DNA from 3 places in the Mesorhizobium australafricanum genome. Region 3 is predicted to be linked to each of the others. Evidence: riboswitches for the same ligand, from Rfam matches in the RefSeq annotation. Region 3 holds a riboswitch; each other region holds the start of a gene.

Region 1 (4,187 bases), on a different contig from region 3:
AAATCCCGATCGTCACCAGGAAATCGGGGCTGGTTGCAGCAAGGGCGCCAAACGCTGCCGCCAGCGCACCTAGCAGGCTGTAGCGTGCGAACGCCTTCGTGCGGTCCGCATCCGCGACAAGCCGCGACAGGACGGCATGCTCCAGCGGAACGAAGATGCTGACGCTTCCCGATGAGGGATTGATCGTGCCCACGAACGCCACGAGCAGTACAAGCGCATAGCTGCGTGACTGCGTATAGGCCAGCCCGGTTGCGATCATCAGGCAGGACGCAGCTACAAGCAGGGTACGCCGGTCCGCGTGCACCGCCAGGAACCCGATACCGAGCGTCAATAATGCCGAACCAAGGAGTGCGACGGTCGCGACGATACCGATCTCAAGCGGTCCGAGACCGATCGCCGCCAGATATACAGGCAGGAGCACAGCGGCAAAGCCGTCGCCAAAATCCCGAAGGGCCCGCGCCGCGTAGATGTCCGCGGCTCGGCCTTTCCTTTCGTAGTTCGGCTGTTCGACACCGCGGGCCAACGTAGCTCCCTTCGGAATTTCGAACGGATTGTAGGTCAGCCGCCCGTCCTGAGGTGCACTTGATCGAGCGCGAGCTTCAGCCCCCTGGCCAACTTCCCAACGTCGTCATTCGCCCGGAAATGCGTGAAGAATAGCTGGGTTTCGTCGTCGAGCATATGGTTGTGCACGGCGGTCACCTATCCGGCTTTCCCGCATGGCTTTCAGCACCGGGAGTAGCTCTAGGCCGCTCGGCTACGCGGCGCGCCGAAGATCGACCAGCCGCCGGCGATGAGCACCGCTGTCACGGCAAGCAGCGCCGCCAGGCTCGGCAGGTGGAAGAACATGTCCCGCCACCTGGGCTCGACGACCGCGCCGGTGCTGAAACTCTCGCCGCTGAACTGGCAAAGAATCCAGGAGGCGCCGCTGCGCACCATATCGGCATCGATGTCGGAGATCAGCGCCCTCGCGTCGCGTTCGGCAGAGGGCATCGTCGCCATATAGGTGAGCAGCGCCTTGGCGGTGGCGAGATAGCCATGGCTGCATTCGTTGAACGGGCTTTCCTCATCACCGAGGCTTCCCGGCATCAGGCCCCAGAGGCAGTAGGTGTATTGCAGATTGCCGTGATTATAGAGCCGCCGGAAGGTCGGATCGGTCACGGTCTGGCGCCGGGCGAGGTCGAGGATGTCGCCGCGATAGCGCGCGATCACCGCCATCTGGCCATGGGTCAGGCTGGGGATCTGGATGCCGGGGGGAGGGGGCGTGGAGGACCCGCTATGCGCTTGCGCCGATGCCGCGGTCAGAAGCGCGAGCAACGCCGCCATCGAGCAATTCCAGGAAAAGTGTAATGCGGTTTTCCGTCCGGAATTGCGAGAAAACAAAAGACCAAAGTGGTTCAGCGGTCGTATCGACCGTTGAGCCAATTTGGCCGCCAGGGCGCAGAACCGTGGCGGCCAACGCATGGATTTCAGGCGTAGCGGCGTGCCGGGCCGCGCTGGTCGCGCGCCGCGACCACGCGCGCGGCAACCGCGCCGAAGCCGAGCCCGACGACGGTCCACAGCACGAGCTGGATGCCGAGCGAGGCAACGCGGAACTGCCACAGCACGATCGCCGAGAAGTTCTCCGGCACTTCGTTGATGTCGGGCAACGCCGCCTTCACCAGCGCGAAGACCACAAGGAAGGCGAGCCCGGCCACGATCGAGGCGTTCCAGGCGCCGAGCTGGTTCCACAGCCGCTGTGCCAGCCCAACCGCCGCCACCATCGCCGCGATCGAGATCACGATCATGATGAAGAATAGCTCGGTGCGATAGGCGATGGTTTCGGGATTGCCGACCGCGGGTGGGTTCGCCGGGTATTTGAGGCTGGGCACGACGATCACGGCGAGGAAGCCGAGCAGCGCCAGCAGCGCCGAGGTGCCGCGAGGCCCGAGCGAGCCCAGACGGCCATAGGCATAGGCGAAGACCAGCGAGAACAGCCCGCCAAGAGCGGCGCCATAGACCAGCACGCCGGTTGCGAGACCAATGCCGGCCTGTGTGGCGCGGCTGACCATCTCGGGCTCTGGCGCCTCGCCGGCCGCCTGCGCCTGCTGTTCCTCGTAGGCGATCGCCTTGTCGACCTGCGGCTCGCCATAGACGCGGGCGAAGGCGAACGCCAGAATCCCCGCGACCAGCCCGACAAGCATGCCGCGCAGCAAAAGTTTTCCGACCATGTCACTAATCCCTCTGAGCAATTCCAGGAAAAGTGCGTAGCGGTTTTCCGTCCGGAATTGCGTTCAACCAATCAAGCAATTCCAGGAAAAGTGCGTAGCGGTTTTCCGTCCGGAATTGCGTTCAACCAATCAAGCAATTCCAGGAAAAGTGCGTAGCGGTTTTCCGTCCGGAATTGCGTTGAGCCAGAATCGAAAGCGAGTTCAGCGATGCCGAACCGCTTTAGTGGCAGGGGAAGCCGAGCAGGTGGCGGCCGTCATGCACGAATTCGTGCACCGCCGTGCCGCGGATCAGCGACGTCGCGCCTTCTTCCGCGCCGACGAAATAGATCATCAGCATCAGCATCAGGCCGGCGAAGATGGCCCAGGGCAGAAGCTCGCGAACCGGAATCGCAACCGGACCGTAGCTGGGGGCGAAGGTGGTGTCGGACATATTGACCTCCCGTGGGATACTGCGTCCCGTTGATCGAACAATGCTGCGGAATAAGGCCTGACTTTCGGCTGGTGCCGATTACAGTGGCGCGACCGTGCCGGACTCGCACCGGCTTCCAATCCCGTATAGCGCTAAAACACTTGTCAGCACTTCGTTCGCCTGTCAACGACATGTAATGGCGGCACGGCTTCGTGAGGCCTATTTTTTGACTGGGCCACGGAGTTTTTCATGCTCGCCCGCCTGACGATGATCGCAAGCGCTGCGACGCCCGGCATGCGCAAGGGCCGCTTTCCGAAGGAGGAGGCGCCGGAGGCGCGGGCCCTTGAGCGTGCGGGCGCGCTGGCCGCTTCGCTGCGCCGCGCCGATCGCGTCTGGACAAGTCCAGCACTTGCCGCGCGGCGGACGGCCGAGGCGCTTGGCCTTGACGCCACGGTCGAGCAGTTGCTTGCCGAGCAGGATTTCGCGCGCTGGGCCGGCAAAGGCTTCGAGGAGGTGCAGGCCCAGGACCCGGAAGGCATGGCGGCCTGGCTCGCCGACGCGGACGCAGCGCCCCATGGCGGCGAATCGCTTGCCGCCGTCGCCCGGCGCGGTGCCGCGCTGATGGAGCGCCTTGCCGGCGAGAGCGGCCACACCATCGCGCTCACCCATGCCGCGCCGATCCGCGCCGCCATGGTGCATGTGCTGGGCGCGCCGCTTTCCTCGGTGTGGAAGATCGACATCGAGCCGCTGTCGCTCACCGAGTTCCGAAGCGACGGCCGCCGCTGGGTGCTGCACTCAAGCGGCGTCGTCGTCGCCGGCTGAGCAGTCGGGCGTGAACGGTCCGCCGGCGGATCCTCTCACGCTTGGATAGCCGTTCGGCGCGATATCAAGCTGCCTTACCCTTTTCAGCGATCGCTAACGGAACGGAAACGCCTCGCTGCTATGGTGCCGCCCCGTGGCGAGGAGGACCGCGCCCGAGGAGCCCGCCGGATATGGCCAAATTTCCCGAGACCGAGCGCCGTCTTCATGTGCGCGAATTCGTGCTCAAGGAAGCCACGATCATTGCCGGCGGCGTCAGGATCGGCTGCTCGGTCAGGAACCAGCACCATCATGGCGCGGAATTGCGCGTGAGCGTGGATGTCGACATCCCGGAACGCTTCCTGCTCGAGGTTCCGGCCGACGATACAGTCTATCGCGCTTTGGTGCGCTGGCGGCGCAACGACCGGATCGGCGTGGCGCTCTACAGCAATGCGCTGAAGGACTGACGCTCAAACATAGCGGCGCACGCTCGCCTGGTAGGCGCGGTAGGGTTCGCCGAACTTGCGTTCCAGATAGGCTTCCTCGCGCAGCACCACGCCGTAATGCAGGATCGGGAAGCTCGCGACGAGGGCGACGACGGCCCACCAACTGTCGAAGAGAAGCCCGATTCCGAGAAGCAGCCCCATCAGGCCAATATAGAGCGGGTTGCGGGTGAAGCCGAACGGACCGCTGGTGATGATCGCGGTGGTCGGCAACGTCGGGTTCACATTGGTGCCGCCGCGCAACATGGTGGAGCGTCCCCAGGCGATGAT
Region 2 (4,187 bases), on a different contig from region 3:
CCGAGGCCAACATCCTTTTCGTCGTCGACCAGCTGGTCAAGGGCGCCATCCGCGCCATCACCGGCCTGATCGGCGGCATCGCCGCCTTCCTGCCTATTCCGGGCCTGAGCGGCATCGTCAGCTTCATCAACACCGTCATCCGCCTGTCGCTGACCTATGTCGACGAGATCATCCTCGGCTACAACATCCGCACTAATTCGAGCTCGCCCTTCGAGACGGCGCGGCAAGGCGTCGTGCTTTACGCCCAGAACGGCAAGCACATGGTCAAGAACGCCGTCTGGCTGGCGGTAATCATGTGGGGCGTGTCCTTCGTCATCTTCCTTCTGATGCTCGCCCCGGCGGCCGCCATTCTCTGGGTCATGCCGGGCCAGCTTGCCGGCTGGGCATTCGTGCTGGCCATCGTCTTTGCCTGGGCCTTCAAGGCCGCCTTCATCGAGCCCTTTGCCATCGCTTCGTTGATGCAGGTCTATTTCGATGCGATCGAGGGCCAGGTCCCCAATCCCGAATGGGACCACCGGCTGGCCGAGGCGTCCTCGAAATTCAGGGAACTGCGCGACAAGGCGCTGGGCTCGTTTGGCGGCGGCTCGCGCTGGGATACGCCCCGGGCCGCCTGATCGGCGGCAGCCTCGGTGCGAAGAGCCGCCTGATCACGGCTTCTAGAGCAAATTCCAGGAAAAGTGTGAAACGGTTTTCCGTTCGGAATTGCGTCAAAACAAGGAGACAGAGCGGTTCGCCGTTTCCGTGAAACGGTGAAACGCTCTAAGAACCGCCGCCAAGCCTTGCGATCGCCGATTTGAGCGGCGCTTCGCCGGCGCCGTTGAATGTCTCGCTCATCACCAGTTCGGGCAGCGGCAGGCGCTTGCCCCAGCCATGCGCCTCGAGGTCCGGCTTCGGCGCGAAGGATGAGACGCGTCCAACGCAGAGATAGGCGACCGGCGTGACATGCTCCGGGATCGACAAGAGCTGCTTCAGCGCTTCCTTCTCGATGATGCTGACCCAGCCGACGCCGACACCTTCGGCCCGTGCCGCCAGCCAGAAATTCTGCACCGCGCAGACGGTGCTGTAGAGGTCCATCTCCGGGTTGTGCCAGCGCCCGAGCGGCGAGTCCTTTGAGCGATGCCGGTCGCAGGTGATGCACAGATTAAGCGCGCTTTCGCAGATGCCTTCGAGCTTCAGCTTCCTGTAGAGCGCCTGCCGTTCCTCCTCGATCGCCGGCAGTTCCTGCTCGCGCGCGGCAAGGAACAGGTCGCGCACCTGTCGCCGTCGCTCCCCATCGCGGATGACGATGAAATTCCAGGGCTGCATGTAGCCGACCGACGGCGCATGGTGGGCGGCGGTGATGAGCCGCGCCAGCACGGCATCCTCGAGGTCGTCGGCCGTGAAATGGCTGCGCACGTCACGCCTGGTGAATATCGCCCGGTAGACCGCATCGCGCGCCAATTGGTCGAAGTCATCGCCGCTCGCGGCGATTGCTGTTGCCGTCATCGCTTTTCCCCTTGCGACAAGCAGTCATCCGCCTGACCAAGCGGAGGACCATGTCTGCCAGGCCGGTCTTCTGGCTCGGGATCGACCCGTTCCGGCGCCTTCCCGTCATCGACAGTGGCTTTTGCCGGCGCGGTCCCCCTCACAGCGTTGGGCACGCCACGGAGTTCAACCGTGTTCCCGATTCTCCCGCGTCGCGGGCACCAGGCAGCGAGGAGACCTTACCGCGAAGCTTGGGCCGCGCCAATGGCGCCAGCGACACGGGCTGACGCAATTTTCCCCAGCCATTCGGCTTCTCAAACATGGTCATCCGCGCCGCGGGTGCCTAGATTAGGCGCCATGGCCACCCGTCTCTACACGCATCCGATCTTCCTGGAACACATCACGCCGCCCGGCCACCCCGAGCGGCCCGACCGTCTGCGGGCTATCGAGCGCGTGCTGGATGACGAGGCTTTTTCGGCGCTCGATCGCGTCATCGCGCCGGAAGGCGACGAGGCGACGATCCTTTATGCGCATCCCGGAAATTTCGTCGAGCGTGTCCGCGCGGCTATCCCTCAGAGCGGCATCGTCTCGATCGATGCCGATACCAGCGCCAGCCCGAAAAGCTGGCAGGCCGTGGTCAGGGCGATCGGCGCGGCCAATGCCGCTGTCGATGATGTCTTCGAGGGCCGTGCCGCAAATGCCTTCGTCGCTGCCCGCCCGCCCGGCCACCATGCCGAAAAGACCACGGCAATGGGTTTCTGCTTTTTCAACACCGCGGCGATCGCCGCCCGCCACGCGCAAAAGAAGCATCAGGCCGAACGCGTCGCCATCGTCGACTGGGACGTCCATCACGGCAACGGCACGCAGGATATTTTCTGGGACGATCCCTCGGTGCTCTATTGCTCGACGCACCAGATGCCGCTTTATCCCGGCACCGGCGCGAAAAGCGAAACCGGCGCCGGCAACATCGTCAACGCGCCGCTCGCGCCGCAGACCGGCGGAGATCTGTTCCGCGACGCCTTCCTGTCGCGCGTGCTGCCGTCCATCGATGCGTTCGCGCCGGACCTGATCATCATTTCCGCCGGCTTCGACGCGCATCACCGCGATCCGCTGGCCGAGATCAACCTGACCGAGGACGATTTCGACTGGGCGACCGGCCAGCTGATGGAGTGCGCCGGGCGCCACAGCGGCAACAAGCTCGTCAGCCTGCTTGAAGGCGGCTACGATCTGCAGGGACTGGCATTTTCAGTCGCCGCCCATGTCGGGCGGCTGATGAAGGGATAGGGTATGGCAGTGGAAGGCAATGAGGACGTCAAGGCGATGAGCTTCGAACAGGCGCTCGACGCGCTGGAGAAGATCGTCGATGATCTGGAGCGCGGCGACGTCCCGCTCGACCAGTCGATCAAGATCTATGAGCGCGGCGAGGCGCTGAAGGCCCATTGCGACCGGTTGCTGAAGGCGGCCGAGGACAAGGTCGAGAAGATCAGGCTGTCGCGCGACGGCAAGCCGGTTGGAACGGAGCCGCTCGACGCCGACTAGCTGGTGGGCAGAGCAAGCAAGGTAAGGAGTTCAAGCCATGTGCCGCAACATCAAGACCCTGGCCAATTTCGAGCCGCCGGCGACCAATGACGAAGTACATGACGCCGCGCTTCAATTCGTGCGCAAGCTGAGCGGCTCGACCAAGCCTTCCAAGCGCAACGAGCATGCCTTCCACCACGCGGTCGAGGCGATCGCCGCGATCGCGCGCGAGCTCATCGATTCGCTCGAGACCGCGCAGGAACCGCGCAACCGCGAGGAAGAAGCCGCCAAGGCGAAGGCCAGGTCGGCGCTCCGCTTCGCCTGAGGAAACCGACATGAGCTTCTTTCCGGGAAATGATCCTGAACCTGGCGATGCCTTCGCCTGCGATCAGATCGAGCTGATGGTCGTTCCCAACGCCAAGGATATCGGCGGCTTCGAGGTACGTCGCGCCTTGCCGACGGCAAAGCGCCGGCTGGTCGGCCCGTTCATCTTCTTCGACCGCATGGGGCCCGCCATCCTGCGCGCCGGCCATGCGCTCGACGTTCGTCCGCATCCGCATATCGGGCTGTCCACCGTCACCTATCTCTTCGACGGCAAGATCAGGCACCGCGACTCGCTCGGCACTGAAATGGTGATCGCGCCCGGCGACGTGAACCTGATGACCGCGGGGCGCGGCATCGTTCATTCCGAGCGCACGCCGGAGGAATTGCGCGGCGCGCCGATGTCGGTCTCCGGCTTGCAGACCTGGCTGGCGCTGCCCGACGGCAAGGAGGAGATTGCCCCGGTTTTCGCGAACACGTCGGTGATCCGCCTGCCCGAAATCGATGCCGAGGGCGTCAGCGGCCGCGTCGTCATCGGCGAGTTCTCAGGATGGCGCTCGCCCGTGGCGACCGCTTCGGACACGCTTTATGCCGATCTCAGACTGGCAGCAGGTGCCAGCGTGAAAATACCGGCCGATGCCGAGGAGCGTGCCATCTACACATTGGAAGGCGACGTCTCGATCGCCGGCGACATCTTCCCGGCCGAGCGGCTTCTGGTGTTCAAGCCAGGCGAGGAGATCGTCGTTTCCTCCGAGCGCGGCGCGCATTTCATGCTGTTCGGCGGCGCCTCGCTCGGCTCCCAGCGCTATATCTGGTGGAATTTCGTCTCGTCCTCGAAGGAACGCATCGAGCAGGCCAAGCAGGAATGGAAGACAGGCCGCTTC
Region 3 (4,187 bases):
TAGCGCGGCTCCGGCATCTGGTCGTAGACCTTGCGCAGCGCCGGCGCCATCTTGTTGGTCAGCGTGCCGGCGACGATCATGATGTCGGACTGGCGCGGGGACGCGCGCGGCGCAACGCCGAAACGCTCCGAGTCATAGCGCGGCATCGAGGTGTGAATCATCTCGACCGCGCAGCAGGCGAGGCCGAAGGTCATGAACATCAGCGAGCCGCTGCGCGCCCAGGTGATCAGCGCTTCGGTCGAGGTGACAAGGAAGCCCTTGTCGGCCAGTTCATTGTTGATTTCGAGGAAGAAGGGATCGTCCTCCCCCACCGGCCTGCCGGTGTTGGGATCGATGATGCCCTTGGGCTTCGGCGCGACGAGGGTGCCTGAACTGTCGTTCAATCCCATTCCAGCGCTCCTTTTTTCCATTCATAGGCAAAGCCGATGGTCAGCACCGCCAAAAACACCATCATCGACCAGAAGCCGAGCATGCCGAGCTTGGAGAAGGACACCGCCCACGGAAACAGGAAGGCGACCTCGAGGTCGAAGATGATGAACAGGATCGACACCAGGTAGAAGCGAATGTCGAATTTCATGCGGGCGTCGTCGAACGAGTTGAATCCGCATTCATAGGCGGAAAGCTTTTCCGGATCGGGACTGCGGTAGGCCACCAGGAAGGGGGCGACGAGAAGCGCCAGACCGACGACCGTCGCCACGGCGATGAACAGGACGATGGGCAGATACGAACTCAGGAGTGCGCTCATGCGGCGGCTTTCCTTCGGGGGCAGTTCACTTTGATTACAGCAACGAACTCTAATGCGGAAGCGTGACAGTTTAACCGCTGAACCGTTTTAAGGGGCCCATGCTGCAACGCGGCGAGGGTTAGCGCAGCGGTTTCGGTGACGCAAGTCAAACCTTGTTCAATTCGCGGCCCTGGACGCCATATCGGAAGAAACTGGTCCGATCCGCTCCTGTTTGATTTCCTTCACTTTTTACTCCACTTTTCTCTCCTGACATATCTCCCGCCATTTGCCTGCTAGCATGGCCGGAATCACCGGCTAAAAATCCGACGGACGATCGCGGCAAGGGTACCTTGATGAAGGAGAAAATCTCGCTCGCCATGGCCAGGCGCATCGCGCTGGGTGCGCAAGGGTTCAACGACCCTCGGCCCGGTGGCGTTCCGGATCGCCGGCACCTTGCGCGTGTGCTTTCGCGAACCGGCCTGTTGCAGATCGATTCCGTAAGCGCCGTGGTGCGCGCTCATTATATGCCGCTCTATTCGCGTCTCGGTCCCTACCCGCTTGCGCTGCTCGACAACGCCGCGGTCACCCGCAAGCGCGCGGTCTTTGAATATTGGGCGCATGAGGCGTCGTTTCTGCCCGTCGAGACCTATCCTTTGATGCGCTGGCGCATGCAGCGCGCCGAGCAGGGCGACGAGATGTATCTCGGCCTGGCGAAATGGGGCCGTGAACGCAAAACGACGATCGACGAGATCTACGCGCAAGTCGCCGAACGCGGGCCGATCGCCGCATCCGACATCGAGGGCCACAAGGGTAATGGCGGCTGGTGGGGCTGGAGCGAGGCCAAGCACGCTTTTGAGTGGCTGTTCTGGGCCGGCCGTATCACCACCGCCTACCGGCGCGGCTTCGAACGCTATTACGACCTGCCCGAGCGCGTTTTGCCGCAGGCCGTGCTCGACCTGCCCGTCCCCTCGGTCGAGGACGCGCATCGCGAATTGCTGCGCATTTCCGCCCGCGCCCATGGCATTGCCACCTATGGCGACCTGCGCGACTATTTTCGCCTGGCGCCGGGCGACACGAAAGACCGCATCGGGGAACTGGTCGAGACGGGCGAATTGCTGCCGGTGAAGGTCGAAGGCTGGGACAAGACCGCCTATCTTCACAAGGACGCACGCTTTCCGCGCCGAATCGAAGCGCGCGCCCTGCTCGCGCCTTTCGATCCAGTCGTCTTCGAGCGCACGCGGACGGAAAAGCTGTTCGACTTCCGCTACCGCATCGAGATCTACACGCCGGCCGAAAAACGCCAATACGGCTATTACGTGCTGCCCTTCCTGCTCGGCGACCGGATCGTCGCCCGTGTCGATCTGAGGGCCGACCGCCCGGCCAGCGTGCTGCGCGTCCACGCCACCTATGCCGAGCCCGGCGCTCCGCCCGACACGGCCGCCCAGTTGTTCGAAGAACTGAAGCAGATGCAAGGCTGGCTCGGCCTGGAACGCATCGAGGTAACGCCCGCCGGCGATCTGGGGCAGCCGCTGGCCGACATCGCGGTGTCGTAGCCGTGCGTTGACACTGTCGCCTGCAAAAGCCTAAATCCGGCCCAGACGGTCCCTTGCCCGCAACGGCAAGGGCCAAGAGGGAATGCGGTGCGGGCCGAAAACCCAAATCCGCGGCTGTCCCCGCAACTGTAAGCGACGAGCCCCGGCCGAAAACCACTGGGATGTTCCCGGGAAGGCGGCATTCAGGGTGACGACCCGCGAGCCAGGAGACCTGCCGTCTGAGACTTTTTGAATCCGATCGCCCGGCGGGTTTCCGGGCAAGGAGCATGGTTTTTTGGACCACAACGGCAGTTTTTCGGCTGGCACAGCGGACAATGCGTCCAGCGATCCCGACGCGTTGGCTGGCGTGACCGTCATCGTCTGCTCATCCTGCCGCGACGAAACCGGTTCGGACGCGCAGCAGCGCGCCGGCGCGCTGCTGGCCGAAGATGCGCGCTGCGCGGCATCGGGCGAGAAAATCCGCATCCGCACTGTCGAATGCCTCGGCAATTGCAAGCGCCGCCTAAGCGCCGCGCTGCTGCGCGACGGCTGCTGGAGCTACGTCTTCGGCGACTTGAATACGACCAGCGGCGCCGATCTCGTCGCCGGCGCAAAGCTCTTCGCCACCTCGACCGATGGCCTGATCCCGTGGCGTGGCCGTCCCGAATCCCTCAAGCGCGGCCTCGTTGCCCGCATCCCTCCCCTCGACATGCTGAAGGACTGACCATGAACGCTTCCGTTTCCCGTGTTCCTTGCACGGTCGTCACCGGCTTTCTCGGCGCCGGCAAGACGACGCTGGTCCGCCATCTTCTGGAAAACGCTGGCGGCAAGCGTATTGCGATCATCGTCAACGAATTCGGCGACATCGGCATCGACGGCGAAATCCTGAAGGGCTGCGGCATCGATACCTGTCCTGAGGAAAACATTGTCGAACTGGCCAACGGCTGCATCTGCTGCACCGTCGCCGATGATTTCGTCCCGGCGCTCGACCAGATCCTGTCGCGCACGCCGAAGGTCGATCACATCCTGATCGAAACCTCGGGCCTGGCTTTGCCGAAGCCGCTGGTCCAGGCCTTTCAGTGGCCAAGTGTGAAGAGCCGCGTGACGGTCGACGGCGTCATCGCCGTGGTCGATGGTCCGGCGCTGGCCGACGGCCGCGTCTCCGCCGACATGGACGCCCTGCAGGCGCAGCGCGCGGCGGACGTGACGCTCGACCATGACGATCCGGTCGAGGAGGTGTTCGAGGACCAGATCGCCTGCGCCGACCTGATCATCCTGTCAAAGAGCGATCTGATGGACACCGCCGGCTCTGCCCGCGCCAACGCCGTCATCAACGAGCACTCCGCCCGCGCCGTGAAAATCGTGCCGACATCGCACGGCAAGGTCGACCCGTCCGTGCTGCTCGGCCTCGGTCTCGCCGTCGAGGACGACATCGAGAACCGCAAGTCGCATCATGACGGCGCCTTCGACCACGAGCATGACGACTTCGACACCTTCATTGTCGACATTCCCTCGATCGCCAACCCGGACGAATTGGCAAAACGCGTCGCCCTTGCCGCCGAGCAGGAAAACGTGCTGCGCGTCAAAGGTTTCGTCGAGGTCGGCGGCAAGCCGATGCGCCTCCTGCTCCAGGCGGTCGGCCCACGCGTCAACCACTACTACGACCGCCCCTGGACGGCCGAGGACGACCGCCGCTCGCGGCTCGTCGTCATCGGCCTCAAGGGGCTGAACCGTCCGGCGATCGAGCGTATCCTCGCCGGCTGAGGCCAACACGATAAGCGATGCATATCCTCACCACCACATCCGCTTCGCTCGACGACCTCGCCGAGCCGATCGACCTCAGGCAGACGCCTGCGGATGTCGCGGCGCTGTCCTTCACCGACAGCGATCTCGCCGGCCTCGCCGCCGCCTGGAAGGCGGGCGCCGCGCGG

The links. Region 3 has a riboswitch for cobalamin ahead of RFM98_RS14765 (DUF1636 family protein). Riboswitches for the same ligand answer to the same signal wherever they lie in the genome.
Region 1: it holds a riboswitch for cobalamin, as region 3 does, so the genes downstream of both, RFM98_RS17745 (CbtB domain-containing protein) here and RFM98_RS14765 (DUF1636 family protein) in region 3, are expected to answer to the same signal.
Region 2: it holds a riboswitch for cobalamin, as region 3 does, so the genes downstream of both, bluB (5,6-dimethylbenzimidazole synthase) here and RFM98_RS14765 (DUF1636 family protein) in region 3, are expected to answer to the same signal.

What each region holds. Positions count from the first base shown of each region.
Region 1 covers NZ_JAVIIT010000008.1:199,417-203,603, forward strand. Annotated here, with positions in the region: gene RFM98_RS17725 (MFS transporter) at 1-523, opposite strand, end outside; gene RFM98_RS17730 (DUF1259 domain-containing protein) at 559-699, opposite strand; gene RFM98_RS17735 (hypothetical protein) at 742-1,323, opposite strand; gene RFM98_RS17740 (CbtA family protein) at 1,467-2,207, opposite strand; gene RFM98_RS17745 (CbtB domain-containing protein) at 2,428-2,637, opposite strand; adenosylcobalamin (AdoCbl) riboswitch at 2,638-2,781, opposite strand; gene RFM98_RS17750 (histidine phosphatase family protein) at 2,866-3,438, shown strand; gene RFM98_RS17755 (PilZ domain-containing protein) at 3,609-3,881, shown strand; gene RFM98_RS17760 (methyltransferase family protein) at 3,885-4,187, opposite strand, start outside.
Region 2 covers NZ_JAVIIT010000002.1:248,613-252,799, reverse strand. Annotated here, with positions in the region: gene RFM98_RS04690 (hypothetical protein) at 1-614, shown strand, start outside; gene bluB (5,6-dimethylbenzimidazole synthase) at 760-1,485, opposite strand; cobalamin riboswitch at 1,529-1,705, opposite strand; gene RFM98_RS04680 (histone deacetylase family protein) at 1,822-2,748, shown strand; gene RFM98_RS04675 (exodeoxyribonuclease VII small subunit) at 2,752-3,003, shown strand; gene RFM98_RS04670 (DUF2277 domain-containing protein) at 3,041-3,307, shown strand; gene RFM98_RS04665 (pirin family protein) at 3,318-4,187, shown strand, end outside.
Region 3 covers NZ_JAVIIT010000006.1:324,281-328,467, reverse strand. Annotated here, with positions in the region: gene RFM98_RS14780 (NuoB/complex I 20 kDa subunit family protein) at 1-389, opposite strand, end outside; gene RFM98_RS14775 (NADH-quinone oxidoreductase subunit A) at 380-745, opposite strand; gene RFM98_RS14770 (winged helix-turn-helix domain-containing protein) at 1,078-2,277, shown strand; cobalamin riboswitch at 2,307-2,510, shown strand; gene RFM98_RS14765 (DUF1636 family protein) at 2,552-2,980, shown strand; gene cobW (cobalamin biosynthesis protein CobW) at 2,983-4,020, shown strand; gene RFM98_RS14755 (cobaltochelatase subunit CobN) at 4,038-4,187, shown strand, end outside.